Regions from separate parts of the Gordonia sp. WA4-43 genome, predicted to be linked through region 1. Evidence: riboswitches for the same ligand, from Rfam matches in the RefSeq annotation. Region 1 holds a riboswitch; each other region holds the start of a gene.
The links. A riboswitch is a leader RNA that binds a small molecule or an ion and turns the genes downstream of it on or off. The one in region 1 is predicted to bind thiamine pyrophosphate.

Region 1 (9,938 bases):
GAGGCATACGCTGAATCACCCAGCACCTCACGATCGTCGGCGTCGTCGGCGACGGTCGGATCGCTCAGCAACAACCGTGCCCCGACTGCTCCGTCGGAAGTGTCCGGACCAGCGGCTTTGGTCATCTCGATCGCGGTGACCAACCCGGTCTCCGGTTCATTGACGATGTGGCCCTTGAACCCGTCCTGCTGGCGTGCCCGGGTTTTGTGGGCGTGCCGGGTGTCGGTATCGACGGTGGAGATCACCCGGTCCGGGGCGGTCCGGGGCGCGATGCGCCAGCGTCCGTCGGTGCCATCAGAACCTGGTGCCGGTTCCACATCCTGGCCGGTCACCAATGCCAGCAATGCCACCGCCTGCGCCTGGGCCTCGTTACTCGGCTCCTTGTCGATGGCCTCGAGGTCCAGACCGTCGAGCACGGCCAACCCATCTTCGACAAGGGCGCTGATCAGGTCCTGTTGAGCACACTCATCATCCCAGGCGATCCGCGGCTTGCCGGGCCGGTCATAGCCGCCGCCGGTCAACGCGGCCAGACGAGTCGCGTGCTGCTCGACCACCACCGCACCACCGTCGACCTCTCGGGCGACCCGCCGGATCGCCGCGATCACCTGGGTGATGGCGTCCTGGCGGGCCACCGCGTCATCGAAGATCGTCGAATCCAGCGCTCGACGGCTCTTACCCGCGAGCACCCCGGTGGTGGTGATGACCTCGCGTACCACCTCGAAAATGCGGTGCGGCCGATCGCTGGCTGCCAGTCGCCGACGCCAGTACGTCAGAGTCGACGGATGAAAACCTTTGTTACCCAACACGAATCCACACGCCGCTTTCCACCGCAGATCGAAAGTGACCGCATCAGCGGCTTCGCGATCGGACAAACCCTGCAGCGTTTGCAGCACGATCACCGACGCCATCGTGGCCGGCGGGATCGACGGACGGCCCCGGCCGCTGGGAAACAGGTCCGCGAACATCTCCGCAGGAAACAACTGCTCGCGATGAGCAGCCAAAAACGCGAACACACTGCCCTCGGCCAGCAAATGCCCGACGACCGAGTTCACATCCAGAAACTCACCCTGACGATCCGGCTCACCCTGCATACCCACCAGGATCCCAGCCCACCAGGCAAACCCGCTCACCCCACACCGAAACGACACCGACTATTTCAGCAGTCTCCTAATCCGAAAGAAGCGCATAACCCCTGCTCCCTGAGGTGCGAGGAGCGATAGCGACGAGCCTCGAAGGGTCCGGCGAGGAATGTTCTGGAGCCGCCGAGGCTTACCTTCGGATCACACCGGCGCGAGCGGCACGATCCCGGGATGGCTGTCGAGGTAGCGCTTGGTGAACGTGCACACCGGCCGGAGGCGGGCACCCTGTTCGCGGGTGTAGTGCACGGCGCTACGGGTGAGTCGCGTGGCGAGTCCGTGTCCGCTGTATTCGTCGTAGAGCACGGTGTGCAGCACGGTGATGGTGGTCTGACCGTCCGCCGACTCGGTCGAATAACCGAGCACGCCGACCAGGTCGCCGGCGACCCAGAGTTCGAATCGGTCGCGGTCGGGATTGTGTACCACCTGCGAGATCTGTTGCAGGATGGACTTTGCCGACTGTGGTGGTCGCTGACGATGCTTGCGTAGCACCCGACCCTCCTCACCTCGTGATCGCGGACATCGGATCACCGGCGCGTACCTGCCACACGCGACAGCGCCATCCCTGTGATCCGGGTCACACGGTACCTTACGGAACCGTAACTGCCGACCCCGATCGTGTGATCGTCGCAAATCGATACGGTCTTCCCCACCCGCACGCACCGACCGGACGATGCGATGTAGGGTGGCGGACGCACGACAACTACACACCGCGGGGGCTCTCACGATGACCGAGGGCTGAGATGGCGACGGGCGGTCGCCGACCGCTCGAACCTGTCCGGGTAATGCCGGCGTAGGGAGACCAGCCATGGGCACACGTGTATCCACCACCCGCAACAGCAGCGCACCCGCCGATTCCGGGTTCCTGACCCTCGGCCCGATCGAGGGCAGCGCCAAGCACTACCTCGCCGTCGACGACCTGCGTGTGCCGCAGCGTCGAATCCAGCTCACCAACGGCGAACACCTCGACGTCTACGACACCTCCGGCCCCTACACCGATACGGCGGCGCACATCGACGTCGAGAAGGGCCTCACCCCCACCCGCGACAGCTGGCATCGGCCCGACCCGATCGAAGGCGCGAGCACCCAGCTGGCCTGGGCGCGTGCCGGCATCATCACCGACGAGATGCGGTTCATCGCCGCCCGGGAGGGCGTCGACGCCGAACTGGTCCGGTCGGAGGTCGCCATCGGCCGCGCGGTCATCCCGGCCAACCACCGCCACCCCGAGTCCGAACCGATGATCATTGGCAAGAACTTCGCGGTGAAAGTCAATGCGAACATCGGTAATTCGGCGGTGCGCAGCTCGATCTCCGACGAGGTCGAGAAGATGGTGTGGGCCACCCGCTGGGGCGCCGACACGATCATGGATCTCTCGACCGGCGCCGACATCCACACCACCCGCGAGTGGATCATGCGTAACTCGCCGGTCCCCGTGGGGACGGTTCCGATCTACCAGGCGCTGGAGAAGGTCAACGGCGATCCCGCCTCGCTGACCTGGGAACTGTATCGCGACACAGTCATCGAGCAGGCGGAGCAGGGCGTCGATTATATGACCGTCCATGCCGGTGTCCTGCTGCGCTACGTTCCGCTGACCGCGAAGCGGGTGACGGGCATCGTCTCGCGCGGCGGTTCGATCATGGCGGCCTGGTGTCTCGCGCACCACCGGGAGTCGTTCCTGTACACGCACTTCGACGAGTTGTGCGAGATCTTCCGCCGCTACGACATCACGTTCTCCCTCGGCGACGGCTTGCGCCCCGGATCGATCGCCGACGCGAACGACGAGGCCCAGTTCGCCGAACTCCGCACTCTCGGCGAGCTGACCGCGATCGCCAAATCGCATGGTGTGCAGGTCATGATCGAAGGCCCCGGGCACGTCCCGATGCACAAGATCGCCGAGAACGTGCGCCTGGAGGAGGAGCTGTGCGAGGAGGCCCCCTTCTACACCCTGGGTCCGCTCGCCACCGACATCGCGCCGGCCTACGACCACATCACCTCGGCCATCGGCGCGGCGATGATCGCTCAGGCCGGCACCGCGATGCTGTGCTACGTGACTCCGAAAGAGCATCTAGGACTTCCGGACCGCGACGACGTCAAGGTCGGCGTGATCACGTACAAGATCGCGGCGCACTCGGCCGACCTGGCCAAAGGCCACCCGCGGGCACAGGAACGCGACGACGCACTGAGCAAGGCGCGCTTCGAGTTCCGCTGGACCGACCAGTTCAATCTCGCCCTCGACCCCGACACCGCGCGCGCATACCACGACGAGACGCTGCCCGCCGAGCCCGCGAAGACCGCCCACTTCTGCTCGATGTGCGGACCCAAGTTCTGCTCGATGCGGATCTCGGCGGACGTCCGCGCCTACGCCGAGGAGCACGGTCTCGTCACCGCGGACGACATCGACCGGACTATCGCCGAGGGCATGGCCGCGAAGTCGGCCGAGTTCGCCGAGGCCGGTAACCGCGTGTACCTCCCGCTCCAGACGACCGGCGGCGCCTGATGCGCACAGACGACGCACGACGACGCACAGTCGACGCGAATCAGCGCACGGTCGACGAACAGGCCTACACGGGACTCCCGCTGTCACCGCCCGGAACGGCCCCGGTACGGGTCCTGACCATCGCTGGTTCGGACTCCGGCGGGGGCGCGGGAATTCAAGCAGACATGCGCACCTTCGCCCTGCTCGGGGTGCACGGGTGTGTCGCGGTGACCGCGGTGACGGTCCAGAACTCGGTGGGCGTGAGCGGGTTCGAGGAGATCTCACCGCAGACCGTGGCGGCGCAGATCGACTCCGTGTCCGGTGACATCGGTGTGGCCGCGGCGAAGACCGGGATGCTCGCGTCGGCGCCCATCATCGAGGCCATCGTCGAGCAGTGCCGCACGAGCGGTATCGGCCGGGACACATCCGTTCCGCTGGTGGTCGATCCGGTGTGCGCGTCGATGCACGGCAACCAGCTGCTCGCCGACTCGGCACTCGACACCCTGCGGCACAGCCTGTTTCCCCTCGCGACGGTGGTGACCCCGAACCTGGACGAGGTTCGCCTGATCACCGGGATCGAGGTCACCGATACCGCGTCGCAACGCGACGCGGCCAGGGCGCTGCTCGATCTCGGGCCGCGCTGGGCGCTGGTGAAAGGCGGGCACCTGCGAAGCTCGGACCACTCCCCCGATCTGCTCTACGACGGCGACCAGTTCATCGAGCTCAGCCACGAACGCATCGACACCCCGCATGACCACGGCGCCGGCGACACCCTCGCCGCCGCGATCGCATGCGCGCTGGCCCACGGGCACGACGTTCCCGCGGCGGTCGGCTTCGGCAAGGACTGGGTGACCCGCTGCCTGGCCGCTGCGTATCCACTGGGCGCCGGCCACGGTCCGGTCAATCCGCTGTGGCGTGTGGGCGTCGGGTCGGCGGACTGACGCGAACACGAGAAACAGACAACGCTCCCCGACGGCGACCGGCGCCATCGGGGAGCGATGTCTGTGTCGAGGGACCGTCAGGCGGTTCCGCTGAGGGCCTTGCTCTTCAAGTGCTCGAACTCCTGGGGTGTGATCGCGCCCGAGTCGAGCAGGTTCTTCGCGTCGGCGATCTGCTGGGTCGGCGAGGTGCCTGCGACGGACCGGATGTACTCGTCGGACGCCTGCTTGGCCTCGCTGTAGGCCTCACGCTGACGCTCGGCCATCCCCTTGCCCTTGGCGAGCAGGTACACGATGGCGGTGAGGTACGGGAGGAAGATCAAGAAGACAATCCAGGCCGCCTTCTGCCAGCCCGACGCGGCCTTGTCCCGGAACAGGTCGCTGATGATGTGCCACAGGACGATCAGGTAGGCCACGAACGCGAAGATGACGATCGTGTACCAGATGAAGTCCCAGAATGAATCCCACATCGGAGTGTCTCCCTTGTCTAGAAGAAATCGGCGAGTTCAGAGCCGAGCACATGAACCGTTATGAAGCATTACACAGCACCGACCTCGACACCGTGACGAACTGGAAAGATGTTCGTGAAATCGTGTGAAAAGACCATTGCGGGCGCAATTCCTCCGATTTCGCCCCGCACGATCACAACTTCGCGAAGGGCGACATGGAATCTCACCCGGTAGGTATCGAGAAGGTCGAGCTCGGTCTCGACACGTTCGGGGACATCACCGCCGAACCCGACGGCACATTGCGCTCGGGGTCGCAGACCCTGCGCGATCTGCTCGAGCAGGCCATCCTCGCCGACACGGTCGGCGTCGACTTCCTCGGTGTCGGTGAGCATCACCGGGACGACTACGCGGTGTCGGCACCCGAGGTCGTACTCGGCGCCATCGCGGCGCGCACCACCCGGATGCGTCTCGGTTCGGCCGTCACCGTCCTGAGTTCCGATGATCCGATCCGCGTGTTCCAGCGGTTCTCGACAGTCGATGCGTTGTCGTCGGGTCGTGCCGAGGTGATCCTCGGGCGCGGGTCGTTCACCGAGTCGTTTCCGCTGTTCGGTTTCGACCTCTCCGATTACGAGGAACTGTTCAGCGACAAGCTGGCCCTGTTCGCCGAACTGCGCACCGGCCGACCGGTCTCCTGGTCGGGTTCCACGCGCAGTCCTCTGCAGTCCCAGACGGTCTACCCCGAACTCGAGAACCCGCCCCTGCCGACGTGGATCGCGGTCGGCGGCAGCCCGGAGTCGGTGGTACGTGCCGCGTCGTACGGCCTGCCGCTCATGCTCGCGATCATCGGCGGCGACCCACTGCGCTTCAAGCCGTACGTCGATCTCTATCACCGCGCCCTGCGCGAGATGGACAAGCCGCTGATGCCCGTCGGCGTGCACTCACCGGGACATGTCGCCGACACCGACGCGCAGGCACGCGACGACCTGTGGCCGCACTACCGCGAGTACGTCGGACGCATCGGTCGCGAACGCGGCTGGCCGCCCCCGACCCGCATCGAGTTCGAGCGGTCGACCGGACCCGGCGGCTCGCTCTACGTCGGGTCGCCCGACACCGTTGCCCGCAAGATCGCGTCGACCGTCCAAGCTCTGGGACTGAGCCGATTCGACCTGAAGTACTCGCACGGGACACTCGGCCACGCCGAGCTCATGCGCAGTGTCGAGCTCTATGGGACGCAGGTCATCCCGCGGGTGCGCGAACTGCTCAGCGTCGGGTCAGGGTGAGCTGGAAGTCGCCCGCGGGATCGGTCCACGCCGACACGACGGACAGTCCGGCCGACTCGAGTTCTTCCGCGAGCGCCCCCGGCTGGAACTTGGTGCTGATCTCGGTGTGGATCTCGGTTCCCGCGGGCACCCGCCACGATCGGCCCAGCACACCGAAGTACGCGTCGACGTCCCGTCGGGCACGTAGCCACATCTCGACGCGGTGCTCGCCCGGATTCCAGCGGGCGATGTGTTCGAAGTCGTCGGCGTAGAGCCCGCGAGCGTCGAGGCCGGCACGGAGCACCTCGATCATGTTCCGGTTGAAATCGGCGGTCACACCGGCACTGTCGTCGTAGGCGGCGACGAGCCGCCCGGTGTCCTTGACGAGGTCGGTGCCGAGGAGAAAGTAATCACCCGGGGACAACGAGCCGACCATCGAACGATAGAACTCCGCGCGCGCAGCAGGATCGAAGTTGCCGATAGTGCCACCGAGGAACACCGCGAGGCGCGGGCCGTCGGCGGGCGGGAGATCCAGGTCGGGCTCGGTGAAGTCGGCGACCACGGGGACGACGTCGATCCCGGGATAGTCGACGGCGAGCACTTCGGCTGTCGTCGTGAGCATCTCGGTGCTGACGTCGACGGGGACGTAGGTCGGACGCTCACCGTCGGCGGCCGCGTCCACGAAGGCGTCGAGCAGCAGACGCGTCTTGGTCGATGTGCCCGAGCCCAGTTCGACGATGACGTCGGCACGGGTCGTCGAGGCGATCTCGGCCGACCGCGCGCGCAGGATCGCGGTCTCGCGGCGGGTGGGATAGTACTCGGGCAGACGGGTGATCTCGTCGAAGAGCTTGCTGCCGCGCTCGTCGTACAACCACTTCGTCGGGAGGACCGGCGGTTGCTGCCACAATCCCGAGAGTGCGTCTGCGGCAAGGCCCCCGATGGCCGTCTCCCCGGTGGTCGCCGTCACCGGGGTGTCGCTGTCGAGGCTCATCGGGCCAGCCGGAGTCCCGAGAAGACCCAGCGCGACGGCGCCGGGAAGAAGTTCCGGTACGTCAGTCGTTCGTGACCCACAGGCGTCACCGCGCTCGCCCCGCGCAGCACATGCTGGTCGGACATGAACTTGCCGTTGTATTCACCCACCGCGCCGTTGGCGGGCACGAAGCCGGGATAGGGCAGGTACGCACTGGCCGTCCACTCCCACACATCCCCGATCATCGCCGCACCGACGCGGCCGGGATGACATCGGTCCGGGTCGAGCAGGGCCCCGCGCTCGGTACCCAGTGAGCCGGCAGCGATCTCCCACTCGAATTCGGTGGGCAGCCGGGCCCCCGCCCAGCGGGCGTAGGCGTCGGCCTCGTAGAACGAGACGTGCAGGACGGGCTCGTCGGGCACGATCTGCCGCCGGCCGGACAGGGTGTACGTCGTCCAGTCCGACGGGTCGGTGGAGCGCGCACCCGTTTCGTCGCGCCAGTATCCCGGTGCGTCCCATCCGGTCTGGCGGATGGTCGCCCACCCGTCGGACAACCAGAATTCGGCGCGCCGGTAACCGTCGTCGGCCATGAACTCCAGCCAGTCGGCGTTGGTGACCGCGCGGTCGGCTATCTCGAAGTCCTCGAGATACACCCGGTGCCGGGGGCCCTCGTTGTCGTAGGAGAATCCGCTGCCCAACGCGCCGATCTCGTTGACGCCGCCCTCGAACTGCCGCCAGCCCAACGCTTTCGCGATGCCCGGTTCGTCGGGTTCGCGATCGATGTACACCGGCCCGAACGTATTGGTGGAGAAGAGATGCTTGATGTCCATGAGCAGCAGCTCTTGGTGCTGCTGTTCGTGATTGAAGCCGAGTTCGACGAGTTCGAGTGCGGCCTCGTCGAGGTCGCCGCGCTCGAGGAGATCCACCATCGCGGCGTCGACATGCTCGCGGTAGCGGGTCACATCGCGGACACCCGGCCGCGTGACGAGACCGCGATCAGGTCGTGGATGCCGTTCTCCCACAGCCTCGTAGTAGCTGTTGAACAGGTACCGGAACGTGTCGTCGTAGACCTTGTACGCGGGGTCACGCCGCAGGATGAACTCCTCGAAGAACCAGGTGACGTGCGCCCGGTGCCATTTCGCCGGGCTCGCCTCGGTCATCGACTGCGGTGTCTGGTCCTCGGGCGAAAGCCGTTCGGACAGCGTGTCGGTCAGGGCGCGGACGTCGAGGTAGCGACGCGCGACATCGGTGACGACACCGTTCGCCGGCGGGCTCTCGGCGGACCGGGTGTCTGTGGACTGGGGACGAACCGACGGTTCGGTGATGCTCACTGGATAACCTCCCGTGGCAAAGCCTGGAGCGGCCGGCGACGACTTCGCCGATCTCCGCATCCATCGTCATGACGCTTGCCGTTCCTGTCAACGCACAGGCTCTTATCGGCCTCGACGTGTCGTCGTCAACTCGGGGTTGACGCGATCGACTCGTCAACCTACGGTTGACGCATGCCCCAGAATTCAGTCACCATCCGCCTCGACGACCTGATCCATGCCATCCGCAAGGTCCACGACGACCCGCTGGACCAACTCTCCGACGCGGTGGTCGCCGCGCAGCACCTGGGCGACATCGCCGACAGCCTGATCGGTCACTTCGTCGACCAGGCCCGCCGCTCGGGAGCATCGTGGACCGCGATCGGCACCAGCATGGGCGTGAGCAAACAGGCCGCTCAGAAGCGGTTCGTCGACCGCGTGTCGTCCGCAGGCGAGAACAATGCACCCGGCGCGGACAACCCGTTCTCGCGTTTCACGCCCCGGGCCGCGAACGTACTGATGGCCGCGAACGCGGCAGCGGCCGCGGGCCGTGCCGAGCACGTGACCCCGGCCCACATCGCGCAGGCCCTCACGGTCGAACCGAAGTCCCTCGTGTTCCATGTGCTGCGGGACTCCGGTATCGACGCCGACGCCTGGCGTGCAGCCATCGCGCCACTGCTCCCGGCACCGCGGGACATCGCCGACGACGAAGCAACGAGCGTGGTGCCCTACGACGACGCGTCGAAGTCGGTCCTGGAGTCGACCGTCGCTGCCGCCCTCGATCTCGGGCACAACCACATCGGCACGGAGCATCTCCTGCTCGGCTTCTTCGTCGATGCAACGCTCGCCGAGGCGATGAGCGGGCTGGGTCTCACGGCCGATGCCGTCCGCTCGACCATCGTCGCGACGCTGGCGCAGGTATTGGAGCAGCCCGGCGCCGGGAGCGAAGCGAGCGGGCCGAATCAAACCGGCGCCGGGAGCGAAGCGAGCGGGCCGAATCAAACCGGCGCCGGGAGCGAAGCGAGCGGGCCGGGTCAGACCGACTAGTCCGAATCGGAGATGTAGTGCACCGCAGCCTCTTCCGCGGAGGCCCCGGCGCCGTCGATCCCGGCGTCCTCGGCGACGGCGTCCGACTCGGTGTCGATACCAGATCCGGCATCCGGGGCGATGAGACGTCCGGCGCGGCGGTCGCCGACCTCGTCGTCTTCCTCGAACTCCTCGTCACGGTCGGAATCGTGTGCGCGCCAATCGGTCCGCGCACGTTCCTCGGCAGTGATCTCGTCGAGCGGATCGACCGCTCCGACGTCGGGCTCCTCCTCGGCCAGCCGCTCGTCGAGCGTCTCGCCCTCGGCCTGTTCCCGGGAGGTCAGCCCGTGGACGGCACCCTTGGGGACATAGTCGGG
Region 2 (9,938 bases), 1.2 Mb from region 1:
GACGGCGACGGCTGGGTGATCGATCCCGACGGTTCTCGATACTGGGGTATCCACGGCGCGGCAGGTCTGCTGCTGCGGGCGCCGCTGCCGGAGGGAACCACCGGCGTACTTCTCCAGCACCGCGCGGCCTGGTCGCATCAGGGCGGTACGTGGGCGTTGCCAGGAGGGGCCCGCGACTCACACGAGGGCGCCATCGACACCGCGATCCGTGAGGCCGAGGAAGAAGCCGGCATCACCGCCGACGACCTTCGCGTCGTCGCCGCGGTCGTCACCCATGAAGCGCCCGGCGGGTGGACCTACACCACCGTCATCGCCGAGACCGACTCGCCGGTCCGCACGGTCGCCAACTTCGAATCCACGGAACTGCGATGGGTCGACGAGAAGCGCGTCGATCAACTCCCGCTGCATCCCGCGTTCGGACTCGCGTGGCCCGTTCTCCGCGAGCGGATCGCGATGTTGGATCCCCAGAGCTGAGCCCTCACACCCCGGCGCGGTCGGACTCCAGCAGTCGGTTCGCCCCGGCGACCAGCGCGTGGACGTTCGCCTCGTCGCTGCTCGCGCCCTCACCGACGGCCCAGGCCTGCCGGCCGTCGTGCTCGCACAGCAGGAACGTCGTGACCATGCCGTCGACGACCCGCTGGTGCAGCCGGACGATCTGAACCGGGGCGCCGACGTCGTAGAGGATCGAGGTCATCGCACCGACGGGGCCGGCGGCGACGGCGCTGCGGGACATGATGCGGTCGGCGATCGCGAGCGTCGCGCGGCACTCGACCAGGTCGCCCGAGCACGGAACGGCAGAGAAGGAGCCCAGCCGGATCGTGCCGCCACGGGAGTACTCGTCGGTGAATTCCTGCCAGGTCATCCCGGCGGCCTCCTCGTGCATCCCGGGGGGAAGCGGGCGGCCGAAACGTGCGGCGAAGTGGTCGCCGCCGTGCCGGTCGTCGCGCTCGGTCCACGAACAGGATCGACGAGGTAGATGAAGAGGGTGCATCTCGAAAACCGATTTCGGTCGAAGAACGGATGACCGACTGGAGAGCGCAACCGACCCGCAGCGGGGGGTCGGTCAGATTCAGACCCCGCTGCGGCGGGTTACGAGAACGCTCGTGATACACAACATGATCGGTCCACCATAGACCCGCGACACCGACCGGGCAAACGTGTTTCCGCCAGGGGAACCGCTAGAGCATCCCGGCGAGGTCGGTGGCTGCGGCGGCCGGATCATCGGCCGCGGTGATGGCCCGCACGACGACGATGCGCCGCGCCCCGAGCGCGGTGACCTCCCCGACGCGGCCGGCGTTGATTCCGCCGATGGCGAACCACGGCTTGGCTGATTGTGTTGCGGCAGTGGAGGACACGAGGTCGAGGCCGGCGGCGGCGCGGCCCGGTTTGGTGGGGGTGGTCCAGCACGGACCGACGCAGAAGTAGTCGACGTCGTCGTCGGCGATCGCGGCGGCAGCCTGCGCGGGGTCGTGGGTCGAGGCGCCGATGACGACGTCCGGTCCGACGATCCGGCGGGCCGCCGACGGCGACAGGTCGCCCTGTCCGACGTGCAGGACATCGGCCCCGGAAAGCGCCGCGATGTCGGCGCGGTCGTTGACCGCCAGCAGGGCACCGTGCGCGTCGGCGACCGTCCGCATGCCCGCGAGGATCTCGAGTTCCTCGCCCGCCTCCAGGGTCCCGAATTCGCGCTCGCCCGGCGAGTTCTTGTCGCGCAGCTGCACGATGTCGACGCCGCCCGCGAGCGCCGCGTCGACGAAGTCGAGCAGATCACCGCGTTCGCGCCGGGCGTCGGTGCACAGGTACAGGCGGGCCGTGGAGAGCCGCCGGCGACGGTCCGTCGCGGAGCCGGGGTCCGTCGACGCGGAGCTGGTGCGGTTCGGGGTCGTCACGCCGACCAGGCTAACCGGACCCCCGACGTCCCGGCGTAGGGTGGATCGCACGAACACACGGGAGTCCGGATCGGCCGGGCTGAGAGTGCGGACAGATTCCGCTGACCGTCGAACCTGATCCGGGTCATTCCGGCGAAGGAAGGTGATTCCCAACGTGGATTCCCCACCGCAGCGCCCTGCCCACCGCGCCCTGACGGTCGTCGGGGGCGGTGTCATCGGGCTGACCTGTGCGCTCACCGCGGCCGACGCCGGATGGCGGGTTCGCGTCCTCGACGCCGGCACCGAGGAGCGCGCGTCCTGGGTCGCCGGCGGCATGCTCGGTTCACTCGGCGAGGGTCATCCCGGCGAGGACGCGTCCCTGGCCCTGTCGGTCGAGTCGGTCCGGCTGTGGCCGGCGCTCGTGAAGCGGCTCGACGACCCGGGTGTCGTCACCGCCACCGACTCGCTGTTCGTCGCGGCCTCGGCCACCGACATCGAGTACCTGCGGCATCTCGCCGACTTCGTCTGGGCCGGGCAGCCCGCCACCGATGCCGCGCTGCAGTCGGTGACCGGCCGCGACATCCGGACCCTGGAACCGTCGCTGAGCTCTCGACTGGTCGGTGGCTACCGCGCGGTCGGCGAGTGGTCCGTCGACAACCGGCGGCTGCTCGAGGCGTTGCGCGCCGCCGCGACGTCGGCGGGTGCCGAGTTGGTCTCCGCGCGCGTCGAATCCCTGGCCGACCTCGACGACCTCGGTTCCGACACCCAGATCCTGCTCGCCGCTGGACTCGGCACCGCGGCCCTCTGGCCGGGTGTGGACCTGCATGCGGCGAAGGGGGAGATCCTCCGCCTTCGCCGTACTCGCTGGTCGGTGCCGCCGCCCGGCCACGTCGTCCGGGCACGTCTCCACGGGCGGGCCGTGTACCTGGTGCCGCGCGAGGACGGAGTCGTCGTCGGCGCCACCCAGTACGAGGCCGAGGGGACGGCCGACCGCGCGCCACAGGCCGGTGGGGTCGCGGATCTGCTCGCCGACGCGATCGAGGTCTTCCCCGGGCTGCGGACCTACGAACTGACCGAAGCGGGGGCCGGTCTGCGGCCGTGCACCGCGGACGGATTGCCGATCGTCACCCGTGTGGACACACGAACGGTCGTGGCGACCGGGCACGGGCGCAACGGGATCGTCCTCGCCCCGGGCACCGCCGCCCGCGTGTTGTCGATTCTGGAAGGAGCAGAGGAATGAGTATCACCGCGAACATCACCGTCAATGGCAAGAGCGTCGATGTCGGCGCCGACACGTCGGTGCGCGACGTCGTCATGGGGCTGGGGTTGCCGGACCGGGGGATCGCGGTCGCGGTGGACGGCGCGGTCGTCCCGCGCGGCCGCTGGGACCGGCACACGATGACCGACGGTGCCGTCGTCGAGATCGTCACGGCGGTGCAGGGTGGCTGACCTCGCCGATCTGAAGCCCGACGCCTCGCGGACCGAGCAGAGGTCCGGCGACGAGACGATCCCGGATACGGACCATCTGCGCATCGCCGGTCGCGACTTCTCGTCGCGACTCATCACCGGCACCGGCGGCGCGTCGAATCTCGCGACCCTGGAACGCGCGCTGGTCGCGTCGGGGACCGAGCTGACCACCGTCGCGGTTCGGCGCGTCGACGCGGCCTCGGGCACCGGGGTCTTCGATCTGCTGCGCCGGCTCGACATCGCCGTCCTGCCCAACACCGCGGGCTGTCACACCACCGCCGAGGCGGTCCTGACCGCCCAACTGGCGCGCGAGGCGTTCGAGACCGACTGGGTGAAGCTCGAGGTGGTCGTCGACGAACGCACCCTGATGCCCGACGCCATCGAGCTCGTCGACGCCGCGGCCGCACTGGTGGCCGACGGTTTCGTCGTGCTGGCCTACACGAACGACGATCCGGTCCTGGCGGCGCGACTCGCCGATCTCGGGGTGGCGGCGGTGATGCCCCTCGGATCGCCCATCGGGACCGGACTCGGAATCCTCAACCCGCACAACATCGAGATGATCGTCGACGACTGCCACACCCGCTTCGACGACCCGCTGCCGGTCATACTCGACGCGGGCATCGGGACGGCGAGCGACGCGGCCCTGGCCATGGAACTCGGTTGCGACGGCGTGCTTCTGGCCACGGCGGTGACCCGGGCGGAGAATCCCGAACTGATGGCGACGGCGATGCGGCACGCGGTGGCCGGGGGCCGACTGGCCGCGCGCGCCGGCCGGATCCCCAAGCGCTTCTGGGCGCACGCGTCCTCGCCCGGGCGCGACCGGGACTGACGCGCGATCCCGCGACAGGCCATCCGAACGACAGACCGGGCCGCTCCGGATTCGGCGGCTATGGTCGAGGCGTGCTGCAGGTAGCGAATCTGACGAAGGACTTCGGCGGTCAACGCGCGGTCGACGACCTCACCTTCGAGGTGGGGCCGGGACGGGTCACCGGTTTCCTGGGGCCCAACGGTGCGGGCAAGTCGACGACCATGCGGATGATGCTCGGACTCGACCGCCCGACATCGGGCACGGCGACGATCAACGGGCAGCGCTACCGGGACCTCGAGCATCCGCTGCGGCAGGTCGGTGCGCTGCTCGACGCCCGGTGGGTGCATCCCAATCGCAGTGCGCGGTCCCACCTGCGGTGGCTCGCGGCGAGCAACCGGATCCCGGCCGCGCGAGTCGACGAGGTGCTCGAGACGGTCGGGCTCACCTCGGTGGCCAAGAAGCGCGCCGGCGGCTTCTCGCTCGGTATGTCGCAGCGGCTCGGGCTGGCGGGTGCCCTGATCGGCGACCCGCACACACTGCTGTTCGACGAGCCGGTCAACGGCCTCGACCCGGAGGGCATCGTGTGGATCCGCGGGTTCATGCGCAAGCTCGCCGCGGAGGGGCGGACGGTGTTGGTGTCGAGCCATCTGCTCACCGAGATGTCGCTCACCGCAGACCATCTCGTCGTCATCGGGCGGGGCCGGCTGATCGCCGACTGTTCGGCGGCGGAGTTCACCGGGCGGGCCCGGCAGTCGGTGCGGGTGCGCGGCCCGCAGCTCGAACAGTTGCACGCCGCGCTCGCGGCGGCGGGGCTGAATCCCGCGCCGGGTGACCCGGATGCCCACGGGCGCCCGGTGATGCGCGTGCCGGACACCACGACCGATCGGGTCGGCGACCTCGCCGCCGCCGCGGGCATCACCCTGCACGAACTCGCCGCCGAGTCGGCGTCACTGGAAGAGGTCTTCATGTCGATGACGGCGCACGCCGTCGACTACACCGCTGTCGACAACCGCGCCGTCCACGACCCCGACGTCCACAACCGGGCCGTCGGGAACCACGGGGGAGTGAACCGGTGATCGCCGCGATCAACGCCGAACGGATCAAACTCGCCAGCACCCGGTCGCCGTACTGGTGCCTCGGCGTCGTCGTGGTGCTGGGCCTGGGCTTCGCGGTGCTGCTCGGCGCCATCGCCGGCGGTTCCTACGGCAGTCCCGGTGAGACCGACACCCTGACCGACGACTTCCTGCTCGGCGTCAACCAGTTCGGGGTCGCGGTGCTCGCGATCATGTCGATCCTGGGCGTGACCACCGAGTACCGCTTCGGCACGATCCGACCGACGTTCGCGGCGATCCCGCGTCGGCCCCAGGTCCTCCTCGCGAAAGCGGTCGTGTTCGGCGGACTCTCGTTCGCGGTGGTGGCCATCGTGTCCGTCGTCGCGGTCGTGGCGGCGCAGGTGCTCGCCGGCGTCGGAGTCTCGCTCACCGGGCCCGAGACCGTCCGGCATCTCTGGGGGACGCCGGTTTTCGCGATGCTGTGCGCGCTGATCGGCCTCGCGGTGGGTGCGCTGGTGCGGCATTCGGCCGGTGCGGTGGCGATCGTGCTCGTCTGGATGCTGGCCCTCGAGCGCATCGTGTCGGTGCTCCCGCGGGTGGGCGAGCACATCGTGTCGTTCCTGCCGTTCCTGAACGGGTGGAACTTCCTCGCCGGCGGGAGCGACACGTTCCACTGGAACGCCTACGGTTCGTTGGCCTACTTCGCGGGCTTCACGATCGTGTTGCTTGCGGCGGCAGTGGCCGTGACCAATGCCCGGGATGCGTAGTTCGCGGATTTTCTTCCGCCGATGTCAAATCCGGGATTAGCCGCGTGTCGACAGGGCCATCCGGTCGGACCACATTGGTGCTTCCGGGCGGCCCATTGTAGGGCCCAGCAGACTAAAATACGCGGTTATGTCCACGAATTGGCCGCTCGTCGAGCGCGATCGGGAGTTCCGCACGATCCAGGCGGCCGTCAGGGGTGAGACGACCGGCTGTGGGGTGGTCCTGACCGGTGACTCCGGCGTGGGCAAGACGACCCTCGCCCGGCACGTCACCGCCGAGTTGCCGACCGGGGTGCGCTGGGTGGCGGGCACCGAGTCCGCGCGCTCGATCCCGCTCGGTGTGTTCGCGCATCTCGTCGGTCCGGCGACGTCGAGCGATCCGGTCACCTACCTTGCGGCGGCCCGTGAATCGCTCCTCGCCGACGGCGATGTCGTGATCGGGGTCGACGACGCCCACCTGCTCGACGAACTGTCGGCGACGCTGCTGCATCAGCTCGCGATCGACCGTGCGGTGCACATCGTCGCGACGGTCCGCAGCGGCGAGACCGTCCCGGATGCGGTGACCTCGCTGTGGAAGGACAATCACCTCACGCGGATCACGTTGTCGCCGTTCACCAAAGAGCAGAGCGTCGACCTCATCGAGTCGGTGCTCGGCGGGCAGCTCGAGGAGCATTCGGCCGATCTCATGTGGGAGGCCTCCGGTGGGAACGCCCTGTTCCTACGGCATCTCGTCGACGGTGCGCGGCAGGCCGACACGCTGCGGCAGGTCAACGGCGTGTGGCAGCTACGCGGACGCGCCGCCATCACCTCGGAGCTCGCATCGCTGCTCGAGGGGCGGATCGAGCAACTCGACGCGCCGGTTCTCGGGGCCCTCAAATACCTCAGTCTGTGCGAACCCCTCGACATCGACGTCCTCGCCGAGCTCGCCGGCGAAGAAGCCGTCGAAGAGGCGGAGATCGCCGGGCTGGTGCGCATCACCCGCGACGGGCGGCGTCTCGACGTCGCCTTCCACCATCCGCTGTTCGGTGAGGTGATCCGGCGCCGCCTGGGTCTCGTGTCGTCGCGGCGGCTGCGTGGCCGGCTCGTCGAGGCGTTGCAGTCACGGCCCACGAACACGCCGGCCGAGCGGATTCGGCTCGCCGATCTCGCGATCGAGAGCGACGTGGAGATCGACCTCGCGCTGGTACGGACCGCCGCACGCGATGCCCTGAACCTCGCGCAGACGCCGCTCGGCGAGCGATTCGCGCGGGCGGCGCTCGACGAGGGCGGTGGACTCGAGGAGGCCGAGCTGCTCGCGCGGGCGGTCATGTGGCAGGGGCATCCGGACGAGGCGCGGGACATCCTGTCCCGCTTCTCGCCCGACGATCTCGACGAGGGTCGACTCGTGCTGTGGGGCAATTCGATCATCGGCAACACGTTCTGGGCTCTGGGCGACGCCGATCGGGCCGACGAGATCCTGCGGTTGCTGACCGAGCGGGTCACCCACCCGGCACTCACGCCGATCGTCACCGGGATCGCCTCGGCGTGCGCCCTCTTCGAGAACCGGATCGACGAGGCGATCACGCTGTCCGACACCGTCCTCGCCGAATCCAGGGCGCTGCCGTGGGCGGTGGAGTGGGCGGTCTTCGGTGGCAGCCTCGCCCGTGCGGTCGCCGGTCGGGGAGCGGAGGTCGGGGCGCTGGCCGAACACTCGCGCGAGGTCGAGGTGGACGGATTGCTCCGGTTCCCCACCGGTTTCGGCGAGACCCTCGCGCTGACCCTCACCGGCCGGCTCGACGACGCGGACGGCGCCGCGGGGCGTTTCGTGTCCGCCGCGCAGACCGCGCAGTACCTGGGCTGGGCGATGTCCGGAATACTCGTCGCCGCAGTCGAACTCGCCCGCGGATCGTGCGCCTCGGTGACCCGGCGGATGGAGCAGACCCTCGCCATCCTCGACAGCGGCCGGTTCTCCGAGTCGTGGAACTTCCCGGCCCACATCTTCCTGGTGCAGGCCCTGAGTGCGCTGGGACAGGCCGACCGTGCCGCGGCCGCGCTGGCCAAGGCGCGAAAGCGGTCCGGCAAGCATGTGGCCGTCTTCGGGCCCATGCTCGCCATCGCGGCGGCCTGGCAGTCGGCGGCCGCCGGAACCGTCACGCCCGCCGTCGAACTCGCGCACTCCGCGGCCGAGTCCGCCCGTGCCGCCGGTCAGTTCGCGGTGGAGGCCGAGGCCCTGCACACCGCCGCCCGGTTCGGGGACGGCGGCGTCGCCGACCGGCTCACCGAACTGGCCGAGCGCGTCGACGGCCCGCTCTCGGATCTGTACGCGCGCCACGCCGCGGCGCTCCGCGACGGCGATGCTGTCGAACTCGATCTGTGCTCGACGGCGTTCGAGGACTCCGGGGTGTGTCTGTCCGCCGCGGACGCGGCCGCGCAGGCCAGTGTCCTGCACGACGCGGCGGGCAGACGGTCCGCGACCGTGGCGTCGGCCGCGGTGGCGAACCGACTCGCGTCGCAGTGCGGTGGCCTGCGGACTCCGGCGCTGATCTCGGCCGCGCAACCGTTGCCGTTGACGTCGCGCGAGCGGGAGATCGCCAACCTCGCGGCGGCGGGCCTGTCCAACAAGGACATCGCGCAGCGACTCACCGTCTCGGTCCGCACCGTCGAAGGGCATCTGTTCCGCGCCTACACCAAGCTGGATGTGGGTGACCGTGCCGAGCTTGCCGAGCTACTCCTCAAAGACCAGCGAAAGCCCGGCTGAAAACCACCCGTAGGAAACGGACAGTCGACGACAGCTCGCCGGTGCCGCTCGGACGGGTGGTTCTCAGTGCGGTCCTCGACGGCTCAGTCGCCCGGCCGGCTGAGGGCCGCGATCACCTCGTCGTCGTCCACCTGAGTGAAGTCGCCGTAGGACAGGCCGACGGCCCGGAACGGTTCCGGCGTCACGAGGACGACCACGTCGTCGGCGCCCCGATCCCGCAGTCGCTGAATCGAATCGGAGGGTGCCGTGGGTACCGCCACCACCACGTGGGTGGCGCCGGCGGACCGGACGGAGTCGACCGCGACGGCCATGCTCGACCCGGTGGCGAGACCGTCGTCGACCAGGATGACCGTCCGGCCGCCGAGCTCGGTGCTGGGACGTCCGCCGCGGTAACGTCGTTCGCGGTCGTCGAGGATGCGCCGCTGTCGATCGGCGGCCTCGTCGAACTCGCTGCGGGACACCCCGAGTCGACGCGGTATGTCGTCGTTGACCACCAGGTGGTGCGCGGTGAGCGCGCCCATGGCGAACTCCTCGTGGCCGGGCGCCCCGATCTTGCGCACCACCAGCACGTCCATCGCGCACCTGCCTGTCGACGCCGCGATGGCGTCGGCGACCTCGCGGGCGACCGGAACCCCGCCGCGCGCGAGTCCCAGGACGACAGGTTCTGTTGTACCGGCCTCCGGAATGCCGACGCCGTACCGGACTTCGACGACCCGCGCACCCAGCAACCGACCCGCCTCGCGGCGGTCGGCGAAGATGCGGGCGCGCATGGGCAGGCTCAGACCTGGACTGCGGGACCGACCTTCAGTGCAAAGCTCGGCACGTCGGCGAGCCCGACGGTGGCCTCGTACGTGCGGTCATAACCGGTACTGCTGATCCGCCATCCGTCTGCGGTGCGGCGGTAGGTGTCGTCGTAGAACGCCGCCCCGATGAGCATGAAGGAGAACTCGGCGACGATGACCCGGTCTTGTAGGTACCAGCGTCCGCGTGCGGTGTCCCCGTCGATCTCGATCTCCGGGTGTGCGACACGATGTTCGGTGATGACTGCGGGACCGACGTTCTCGCGCATGTATCCGACCAGCTCGTTCCGATTCGAGAAGGCCAGACTCTCACCGTAGTTACCGGTGACGTCCTCGGTGAGCGTCGACTCGAACGTCGCCCAGTCCTTGGTGTCGAGAGATCGCAGGTAGCGATACTTGAGGCTCTCGATCGCCCGCAGGTCCTCGAAGCCGCCGGCGGGCG
Region 3 (9,938 bases), 540 kb from region 1:
TGCGGCGGACATCTTCCATCTCCTGGGTCGGCGGGTGGCCTGATTCTGTCACAGCTGTGGCCGCGGCCACACGTGTTGGAACACTACAGCCCGATCGTCTCAAAGCGCCACCGGGTTGGCGGCCCGGCGGCCCCTCTCACGAGAAGGGCGGGCGCGGGTCGACCTGCCGGGAGACCCGCCCGGCGGTGCGCCAGGCCCGGGCCACGAGGTCGGCATCCTCGGCGGTGATCAGGTTGCCCATGACCCGCACCACCATGGACATCAGTTGCGGCGACCGGATGCCGGGCCGGCCCAGGGTGGGGACGGTCTTGGGCATGGTGAGCAGGCCGGCGAGACGGCGGGCGGCGGAGAAGGCGAGCCCGTAGTGCTCCACCAGCACATCGCGCCACCGGTCGGTGTAGTCGTCCGTGCCGAGGAGTTCGACGGCGAGCCGGGCGGTCTCCAGGGCGTAGTCGATGCCCTCGCCATTGAGCGGATTGACGCACGCGGCGGCGTCGCCGATCAGCATCCAGTTGCGACCCGCGACACCGGACACCGCACCACCCATGGGCAGCAGGGCGGACGTGATCCGGACGGGTGGGCCGTCGAGAGCCCACTCGTCGCGCACCATCGCGGCGTAGTGCTCGAGGATCGGTCGAAGTGCCATGTGCGCCGGACGTTTCGACGTCGCGAGCGCCCCGACGCCGACGTTGACCTGGCCGCCCCCGGCCGACCCGAGGGGGAAGACCCAGCCGTACCCGGGCAGCAGTGCGTCGTCGGGTCCCCGGAGTTCGAGGTGCGACCCCATCCAGTGCGAGTCGGCGCGCGCCGACGGTGCGTACGCCCGGGCGGCGACTCCGTAGGCGGTGTCCCGATGCCATTGCCGCCCCAGCGATTTGCCGATTCCCGAACGGACGCCGTCGGCGACGACGAGGTCGGTGACCCGCATCGTGTGTGTGCCCGCCGGGGTCGCGAAGGTCACCGCGCCCACCCGGTCACCGTCCATCTCGACGCCGATGGCCTTGGCGCCCTCGATCATTCGCGCTCCCACCGACACCGCATGCGTACGGATGGCGTCGTCGAACTCGGTGCGCGCCACCGCGCTGCCGTAGGCGGGGAACCGGCCCGAGGGCCACCGGACCTGCTGGCGTGCGCCCCAGCCGTTGAGCAGGAGTCCGTCGATGCGCGGACGGTCGTCGAGGAGTGCGCCGAGCCCCAGCGCGTCGAGTTCGGCGACGGCCCGCGGCGTGAGGCCGTCGCCACACGTCTTGTCGCGCGGGAACACCGCGGCGTCGGCGAGGACCACATCCCGGCCGGCGGCGACGGCATGGGCGGCCGCCGCCGATCCACCCGGTCCGGCGCCGACGACGAGGACATCGGCGGAATCGGGGAAAGGAGGCGTCGTGTCCGTGCTCACCCGACCAGTATGTCCGGACCCCCGACGGGCTAGGCTCGCAGCAGGTGGGGTCTACGCGGCAGCCGCGTGTCCGCCGTCGAGTAGTTGCCGGATCAGACGAGATGGGGCCGCGTTTCCGTGAAGTCCACATTCGCCGGGGTTGACCTGGTGTCGGATGAGTTCGCCGATACGGTGCGCTCGTCGCTGCAGCGGGTCGAGAATCTGTTGCTCGCCGAACTCTCGTCGGGTGACGAGGTCATGACCGAGGCGGCGACCCACCTCGCGAAGGCCGGGGGCAAACGGTTCCGGCCCATGTTCGCGATCCTGGCCGCCCAGTTCGGTCCGCGCCCGGATTCCGACGATGTCATCACCTCGGCGACGGTGGTGGAGATGATCCACCTCGCCACGCTCTATCACGACGACGTGATGGACGAGGCCGCGATGCGCCGCGGTGCGGCGAGTGCCAACGCGCGCTGGACGAACAGCGTGGCCATCCTGTCCGGAGACTTCCTGTTCGCGCGCGCCTCGCGACTCGTCTCGACGCTGGGCCCCGAGGCGGTGCGCATCATCGCCGAGACGTTCGCCGAACTCGTCACCGGCCAGATGCGGGAGACGGTCGGGGTCAAACCCGGCGCCGACCCCATCGAGCACTACCTGCAGGTCGTCTGGGAGAAGACCGGCTCGCTGATCGCCGCCGCCGCCCGCTTCGGCGCGATGGCCTCCGGGGCCGAGCCCGACGACATCGAGCGGCTCTCCCGCATCGGCGACATCGTGGGAGTCGCCTTCCAGGTGTCCGACGACATCATCGACATCAGCTCGGTGTCGGTGGAGTCGGGCAAGACCCCGGGCACCGACCTTCGCGAAGGCGTCCACACGCTGCCGGTCCTCTACGCGCTCACGGGCGACGACGCGACGTCGGCCCGGTTGCGCGAACTCCTGGTGGCCGCCGACGGCGCCGCCCGGCCGCTCACCGACGACGCCGAGGTCGCCGAGGCGATCGAACTGCTCGGTTCGTCGGCGGGTATGACCGCCGCCCGGGCGAAATTGCAGGAGTTCGCCGACGAGGCGCACGCGATGCTGGCCGAGCTGCCCGAGTCGCCCGCCCACCGGGCACTGGCGTCGCTGGTGGATTACACGATCGAACGCGTGGGCTGAGGGGTCGACCGGCAGGATCTCTGCTCAGCCGGCTCAGCGACCGTCGCGGGCCATCTCCTGCAGGCGGCGGATACGTTCCGCGGTCGGCGGGTGGGTGGCGAACATCTTGGCCATCCGGTCGGTCGCGCGGAACGGGCTCTCGATCATCATGTGCGACTGGGCCGCGATGTCGGGCTGCGGCGGCAGCGGCGCGGCCTGCACCCCGCCGGAGATCTTCGCCAGCGCTGATGCGAGTGCGAGCGGATCCCCGGTGAGTTCGGCCCCGGACTGATCGGCCTGGAACTCGCGTGAGCGGGAGACGGCCAGCTTCACCAGGGTGGCCGCGATCGGTCCCAGCAACGCGATGAGCAGCATCGCCAGCGGGTTCGGCGCGTTGTCCCGCCCGCCGAACGCGCCCATGAACATCGCGAAGTTGGCCAGGCCGCTGATCACCGCCGCCATCGCGCCGGCGATCGAGCTGATGAGGATGTCGCGGTTGTACACGTGGGACAGCTCGTGGCCCAGCACGGCGCGCAGCTCGCGCTCGTCGAGCAGGTGCAGGATGCCGGTGGTGCAACACACCGCGGCGTTCTTCGGGTTGCGGCCGGTCGCAAACGCGTTGGGCGACTCGGTGGGGGAGATGTAGAGGGCGGGCATCGGCTGGTGTGCCGTGGTCGCCAGCTCACGCACGATCCGGTACATGACCGGTGCCTGCAGTTCGGTGACCGGTTGCGCGTGCATCGCCTTCAGCGACATCTTGGCGCTGTTGAAGTAGACGTAGGCGTTCATGCCGACGGCGACGATCACCGATCCCCACAGGATCAGCGGGCTCTGGAACAGAGCGCCGATGCCGACGATGATCGCCGACATCAGACCCAGCAGAGCCGCCGTCTTCAATCCGTTGAAATGCATCGGGTCCTCGTCTGTCCGGCGCCGTGGGTCTCGGGCTCCGCGGGCGGCCCGGGCGAACCCGGTGCCGGCGGCGGAGTGCAGGCGCCTCATCCGGTCAAACGACGCAGCGCCCGTCTGGGTTTCCGACGGCCGGGGTTCGGTGCCGCCGACCCACCGACCGGGCGGGTCAGCGGTAGTTGACGAACTGCAGGGCGATGCCGAAGTCCTCGCCCTTGAGCAGCGAGATGACGGCCTGCAGATCGTCGCGCTTCTTGCTCGACACGCGCAGCTCGTCGCCCTGGATCTGCGCCTTGACGCCCTTCGGCCCCTCGTCGCGGATCTTCTTGGAGATCTTCTTGGCGTGCTCGGAGTCGATGCCCTGCACCAGTGAGCCGGTGATCTTGAAGGTCTTGCCCGAGCCGACGACCTCGCCGGCGTCGAAGGCCTTGAGGGAGATGTCGCGTCGGATCAGCTTCTCCTTGAACACCTCGAGGCCCGCCTGCGCGCGCTCCTCGGCGTCCGAGGTGATCACGATGTTCTCCTCGCCGGACCACTCGATGCCGGTGTTGGTGCCGCGGAAGTCGTACCGTTGCGACAACTCCTTGGCAGCCTGGTTCAGGGCGTTGTCGACCTCTTGCCGGTCGACCTTGCTCACCACGTCGAAGGATGAATCAGCCATGTCCGACAGGGTATGTCATGGCGATCAGCGACAGTGGGCGGCCGCGGGAGTCTACCGGGGCGTCCGACGCTGTGCCTGCTCGGCGAGGGCACGACGCGACTCGTCGTGGAGCACCTCGAGCAGCTCTCGCTCGAGGGCGACGAACTCGGGCGCGGTGAGCCCCGCCGGATCGCGCGGGCGCGGGAGGTCGACACGCACCTCGTGGACAACGGTGGCCGGGCGGGCGGACAGCACGATCACGCGGTCCGAGAGGTGGACGGCCTCGCGGACGTCGTGGGTGATCATCAGCACGGTCCACCGGTAGCGCTGCCACACCGACTGCAACCACGTCTGCATCTCGGTCCGGGTGAGTGAGTCGAGGGCGCCGAACGGCTCGTCGAGCAGCACGAGGTCGCGATTCTGGACGACGGTGCGCAGCAGTGCGGCGCGCTGTCGCATCCCGCCGGACAGCTGGAACGGGCGCGCGTCCTCGAATCCGGCGAGTCCGAAGGCGGGGAACAGGTCCGCGGCCCGGCGTCGGGCCTCGTTCGTCGGCACGCCCTGCACCTGGAGGCCGAGGATGGTGTTGTCCAGCACGGTGCGCCACGGGAACAGCAGGTCCTTCTGCGGCATGTACGCGCAGTGTCCGGCGACGGCGGGTTCGGAGCCGACGGACGCGCTGCCGGAATCGGGGACGTCGAGTCCGGCCAGCAGGCCGAAGACGGTGCTCTTGCCACATCCGCTGGGCCCGATGACGGAGACGAACTCGCCGGGCTCGGCGGTGAACGACACCCCGTCGAGGACCTCCCGGCGAGGTTGTCCGCGTCCGGGTCGGGGATAGGACTTGGTGAGCCGGTCGACGACAAGTCGATGGTCCGGGACGAGCCGGTGGTCAGTCATGGTGGTTCCGGTCCTCGGCGCGGGCCCAGGGCGCGACGACCCGCTCGACGGCGAAGGTGAGCAGGTACAGCGTGACGCTCAGGAGCGCGGTCACCAGCACCGCCGCGAGCACCAGGTCGGTGCGGAACGAGTTCTTCTGCAGGCTCATGTAGATGCCGAGACCCTGTCTGGCGCCCACGTACTCGGCGAAGACGGCGCCCACCACCGCATAGGTGATGCCGATCCGCAGCGCGGTGAAGAACCGCGGTAGCGCGGACGGGAGCCGCACGTACCGGAAGACCTGGCGGCGGGTGGCTCCCATGCTGCGCATCAGTGCGCCGGCCTCGCGGTCGGTGGCGGCGAATCCCTCGATCAGGCCGATCGCCACCGGAAAGAACGTGACCAGGGCGATGACCAGCACCTTCGGGAGTAGGCCGAAGCCGAACCAGATGATCATCAGCGGTGCGATCGCGATGATCGGCAGGGTCTGGGAGGCGACGAACAACGGCACGAACGCCCGTCGCAGCGCCGGCGAGAAGTCGACGACGATGGCCAGCAGCCAGGCCAGGACCAACGAGACCGTGAACCCGATCAGGGTCACCTGCAGCGTCGCCGCGGCGTGCACCCCGATCTCCGCGCGGTGCGACCAACCCTGCGCGACGACGCGCGACGGCGACGGCAGCACCTGCGGCCGGATTCCGCTGACGTCGACGTAGACCTGCCAGACCGCCACCAGGACGACCACCGCGACGAGCGCGGGCGCGATGCGACGCAGGCCGGTGCTACCGAGGGGTGTCGAGGTAGTCATTGGTGAAGTACGTCGACCAGTCCGGCTCGGTCGTGAGCGGCGCCCCGTCCGGGCCGGTCAGCAGACCGCTGCGGTACAGGAACCCGGAGTTCCCGGCCCACTGGTCGAGCGTCTGTCGCCCGACCTGGCCGTCGGCGTCCTTCATGTACTGACCGGCGAGCATGCGCTGGCTCTCGAACACCAGCTGCTCGTCGTTGAACGCACCGGGGTTGGCGGCGAGGAGGTCGCGGGCCGCCGCGTCCGGGTCGTCGGCCGCCGCCTGGTAACCGCGCTGCAGCGCCGTCACGAAGGCCGCCGCCCGGTCCGGGTTGTCGGCCAGCCAGTCCTCGTTGGCGTCGACGACGATCGCGTATGCCTCCGGGAATCCGAAGTCGGTGTAGTGGAAGTACCTCATCGGGGTTCCGCGATGTTCGGCCTCGATGCCCTCCCACGCGAGATAGGAGACGGTGAAGTCGGCCTGACCGGAGTAGACGGCCTCGTATGCCGAGGTACCGAGGGTCACCGAGGTGAACTCGCCGGTGCCGCCGTCGTTTCGGATCACCTGCTCGAGGGTCTTCTCCTCGCCCGGGTCGCCGAAACCGGCGTATGTCTTCCCGTCGAGGTCCTTCGGGCTCGTGATGTCGCGGCGGTCGGCGCGGACACCGATGCCGGTGGCCCACTTCTGCAGCGGCGCGAACACGGAGATGGTGTGCGCGCCCGATGCCCGCGAGAAGGTCGACGAGTTGTGGGTGCTGATCCCGAACTCGGCGTTGCCCGCGTCCACGATGGTGTCCACGGCGGTGTTGTTGTACGGCAGGATCTCGACGTCGAGTCCGGCCTCCTCGAACCAGCCGCGCTGCTGCGCCACGAACAATCCCGTGTGGTTGGTGTTCGGGGACCAGTCGAGCGCGAATCGGATGGTGCCGTCCGAACCGGCGCCCGAACCGCACGCGGTGATCGCCGACGACGCGACGACCGCGGCGGCGAGCGCGGTGAGGAGGCGGCGCGCGCGGGCGCTCATGCGGGCGCTCATGCGGCGGGCCACGGTTGCGGGTTCAGCGCGGTGTCCCAGAACAGAAGCTCGAACCGGGTGGCGACGGTGAACGCCGTGGCCATCGCGGCCCGCTCCCGCTCGCCGGCGTGCGCCGCGGCCTCGTCCACGAGTTCCCTTGCCCGCGAGGCGGATTCCTGGAACTCCGGGGCGTCGTAGGTGGTCACCCACTGCGCGTAGGGGTGGTTCGGGTCGGCGGCGAGCACCTGGGCGGCACTCGCGGCCAGGGCCCGGCCGACTTCCGCGTAGATCCAGAAGCAGGGCAAGGCCGCGGCCGCGCCGACCGCATACGACTCGGTCGCGGCGACGGCGGTCAGGTAGGACACGTACCCCAGGCACGCCGGCGACGGCTCGGGTTCGCCCTCACGCGGAGGCAGCTGGCCGCCGTTGAGCAGGTCGCCGTGCAGCGCCGACTCGACGGTGGCCGCGGTGGCCGACGAGTTCGCCCAGAACCCCGCGGTCTGCGGGTCGGGGGACTTCGACGCCAGGATGGCGAGGGCCTTCGCGTAACCGGCGAGGTACAGCGAGTCCTGCTCCATGTAGGTGCGGAACACCTCCAGTGGCAGCGTCCCGTCGCCGAGCCGCCGCAGGAACTCGAGGTCGTCGATCGCCGTCCGCAACCCCTTCGTCTCCTCCCAGAGGTGGTCGGAGAAACGGCCGGAGACCGGCATGCGCGCATGCACAGACATGACATCCCTTCGTCAGCATTACCTGGACAGGTTCTCGGGTCTCATCTCAGCCCCGCGTCGCGGAGCACCCCGTGTCAGAACGCAGCCACAGTAGCAGGAGTGGGGGTCGCAGTGGGACGCCTGTGCCACGACCGGGTCCCGGCCTGTTGACCAGCCGGTTTGCGCGTTGATGCGGTGTTCGTTGTATTCTTCACGGCGTTGTTCGTACGGCCGTCACGGTGGCCGGAAGAGCGGCACGGCAGGTTGCCCGAGCGGCCAAAGGGAGCGGATTGTAAATCCGTCGCGCAAGCTACATAGGTTCGAATCCTATACCTGCCACAGCGTGGTCCATTCTCGCGAAACTGCTCTACAGACGGTCTCCGACCAGCGATTTGTCTAGCGCAGACGCGAGTGTGTAACCTCGTTAAGGCTCTCGGGCACAACCGCCCGGGGCACGCCCCCTTAGCTCAGTCGGCAGAGCGTTTCCATGGTAAGGAAAAGGTCGACGGTTCGATTCCGTCAGGGGGCTCGCTGGACGAGAAGTCCGCGGGGCGGTGTAGCTCAGCTGGTTAGAGCGCACGACTCATAATCGTGAGGTCGAGGGATCGAGTCCCTCCACCGCTACACATCGGGTCCGACCGGAACCGAGCGCAAGGGTCGCAAGCCCTGAGGGAACTTCCGAACCCGACCACGTACCACCCGAAAGAAGGCAATCAAGTGGCCTCCTCAACAGATGTTCGCCCCAAGATCACCTTGGCCTGCGAGGTGTGCAAGCACCGTAACTACATCACGAAGAAGAACCGCCGCAACGATCCCGATCGCCTCGAGATCAAGAAGTTCTGCCCGAACTGCGGCAAGCATCAGGGGCACAAGGAATCGCGCTGACGCTGTCGTCGGCCGTTTCGAAGTACCACCAGCAGCGGGCTGCCTCTCGATGAGGCAGCCCGTCTTGTTGTGTCGGCCGAAGGAGTAGAGCTCAATGTCACAGGTAAGCGGAGCCGAGATCCAGGATCGTCCGGACGAGGCGTCGAACGGTGGCGGGAAGCCGACCCCCGACGAGATCGCCGCCCACACCCAGAGCCTTGTCGGCTTCCATTACACGGTCGACGACTATTACGAGATCGGCCGCGAGGAGATCCGTAAGCACGCGATGGCGGTGCAAGATGCGCACCCGACCCACTGGAGCGAGGAGGGCGCCCGGGCCTTCGGTCACGACCGCCTGATCGCCGCGCCGACCTATGTGTCGGTGCTCGGGATCATCGCCCAGCGCAAGCTTTTCGAAGACGTCGTCACCGGCTACGACATGTGGCAGATCATGCAGACCGATCAGCGGCTGGTCTACCACCAGCCGATGAAGGTCGGGGACCGCCTGATCTGCGACGTCTCGCTCGAGTCGTTCCGGCATGTGAGCAGTCCCGAGATGATCGACCTGATGGTCACCAAGAACGTCATCTGGAACCAGCACGACGAGCCGGTCATGACCACGTGGACCTCCCTGGCCGCGCGTCCAGGCATGGACGTCGACCCCGAACTCGAGGCGTCCCTCGACCACGTGATGATCAAGGTCGACGCCATCGGCGAGTCCGGGCACACCGTCGAGTCGAAGGCGGGTCGCTACGACCTCCCCGACCCGACGCAGTCGCCGGGCGCCTTCGGTGCCGTCGACTTCGACACGCTCACGGTGGGTCAGGAACTCACGCCCAAGCGCTACCTGCTGACGCGCGGCAATCTCGCGAACTATGCGGGCGTGGCCGGCGACCCCAACCCGATCCACTTCTCCGACCACGTCGTGAACGCGGCCGGGATGGACGACGTCGTCGCGCACGGCATGCAGACGATGGGGCTCGGCGCGAGCTTCGTCTCCGAGTTCATCGGCGACCCGGCGGCCTTCTGCGAGTACAACGTGCGCTTCACCAGCCCGGTGTACGTGCCGGCCGACGACAGCGCGGCCGTCGACTTCACCGGCAAGGTGAAGTCGCTCGATCCCGCAACTCGTCGCGGGACCATCGCGATCACCGCCAAGCAGGGTGACCGCCGGATCTTCGGACGCGCGCAGGCCGTCATCCAGTTCAACTGATCGACCGGTCGCGAGCCGGTCCGGCGGCTCACGGACGGGTGGCGTGTACGGTCGTCGGGGGAGCGGAGGCGAGCCTGTTTTGGGTCCACCGCCCCGGTGATCTACACTGAAGTGTCTGATTGATTCAGACTTGCGCGCTACCCATAGGGTGGCGCGTTGGTTTTGTCGGCGACGAAACGTCGACGGGCCGCGAGGCCGGATCGAGAAGGACGGCAACGCCGACCACTCCGGTGGCGGGCGTCGCAAAGGGGCGTAGCTCAATTGGCAGAGCAGCGGTCTCCAAAACCGCAGGTTGCAGGTTCAAGTCCTGTCGCCCCTGCCCTGGTGAAGGGCACACGCTGACGAGAGGACCGCGAAGTTGAGCAAGCGAGACCGGGCCGCCCGCGCCAAAGACGCCGCAGAGGGTTCTGCGGCCGAT

Region 2: another riboswitch for thiamine pyrophosphate. It lies ahead of thiO (glycine oxidase ThiO); the one in region 1 lies ahead of thiC (phosphomethylpyrimidine synthase ThiC).
Region 3: another riboswitch for thiamine pyrophosphate. It lies ahead of LEL84_RS20245 (TenA family protein); the one in region 1 lies ahead of thiC (phosphomethylpyrimidine synthase ThiC).

Annotation. Positions count from the first base shown of each region.
Region 1 is NZ_CP084736.1:3,927,404-3,937,341, reverse strand. It holds gene LEL84_RS17775 (IS1182 family transposase) at 1-1,091, opposite strand, end outside; gene LEL84_RS17770 (GNAT family N-acetyltransferase) at 1,281-1,628, opposite strand; TPP riboswitch at 1,848-1,937, shown strand; gene thiC (phosphomethylpyrimidine synthase ThiC) at 1,945-3,633, shown strand; gene thiD (bifunctional hydroxymethylpyrimidine kinase/phosphomethylpyrimidine kinase) at 3,633-4,553, shown strand; gene LEL84_RS17755 (SHOCT domain-containing protein) at 4,631-5,020, opposite strand; gene LEL84_RS17750 (LLM class flavin-dependent oxidoreductase) at 5,215-6,279, shown strand; gene egtD (L-histidine N(alpha)-methyltransferase) at 6,260-7,249, opposite strand; gene egtB (ergothioneine biosynthesis protein EgtB) at 7,246-8,559, opposite strand; gene LEL84_RS17735 (Clp protease N-terminal domain-containing protein) at 8,731-9,582, shown strand; gene LEL84_RS17730 (DUF5709 domain-containing protein) at 9,579-9,938, opposite strand, start outside.
Region 2 is NZ_CP084736.1:2,704,545-2,714,482, reverse strand. It holds gene LEL84_RS12185 (NUDIX hydrolase) at 1-474, shown strand, start outside; gene LEL84_RS12180 (hypothetical protein) at 479-862, opposite strand; gene thiE (thiamine phosphate synthase) at 1,179-1,889, opposite strand; TPP riboswitch at 1,938-2,047, shown strand; gene thiO (glycine oxidase ThiO) at 2,044-3,108, shown strand; gene thiS (sulfur carrier protein ThiS) at 3,105-3,317, shown strand; gene LEL84_RS12160 (thiazole synthase) at 3,376-4,164, shown strand; gene LEL84_RS12155 (ABC transporter ATP-binding protein) at 4,236-5,219, shown strand; gene LEL84_RS12150 (ABC transporter permease) at 5,216-5,962, shown strand; gene LEL84_RS12145 (LuxR C-terminal-related transcriptional regulator) at 6,090-8,696, shown strand; gene LEL84_RS12140 (phosphoribosyltransferase) at 8,780-9,466, opposite strand; gene LEL84_RS12135 (nuclear transport factor 2 family protein) at 9,475-9,938, opposite strand, start outside.
Region 3 is NZ_CP084736.1:4,472,218-4,482,155, forward strand. It holds gene LEL84_RS20205 (oxygenase MpaB family protein) at 1-12, opposite strand, end outside; gene LEL84_RS20210 (geranylgeranyl reductase family protein) at 137-1,396, opposite strand; gene LEL84_RS20215 (polyprenyl synthetase family protein) at 1,514-2,530, shown strand; gene htpX (zinc metalloprotease HtpX) at 2,564-3,421, opposite strand; gene LEL84_RS20225 (YajQ family cyclic di-GMP-binding protein) at 3,588-4,079, opposite strand; gene LEL84_RS20230 (ABC transporter ATP-binding protein) at 4,131-4,958, opposite strand; gene LEL84_RS20235 (ABC transporter permease) at 4,951-5,745, opposite strand; gene LEL84_RS20240 (ABC transporter substrate-binding protein) at 5,720-6,745, opposite strand; gene LEL84_RS20245 (TenA family protein) at 6,754-7,464, opposite strand; TPP riboswitch at 7,452-7,546, opposite strand; tRNA gene LEL84_RS20250 (tRNA-Tyr) at 7,702-7,782, shown strand; tRNA gene LEL84_RS20255 (tRNA-Thr) at 7,900-7,972, shown strand; tRNA gene LEL84_RS20260 (tRNA-Met) at 7,994-8,067, shown strand; gene rpmG (50S ribosomal protein L33) at 8,161-8,328, shown strand; gene LEL84_RS20270 (fused (3R)-hydroxyacyl-ACP dehydratase subunits HadA/HadB) at 8,423-9,520, shown strand; tRNA gene LEL84_RS20275 (tRNA-Trp) at 9,767-9,839, shown strand; gene secE (preprotein translocase subunit SecE) at 9,879-9,938, shown strand, end outside.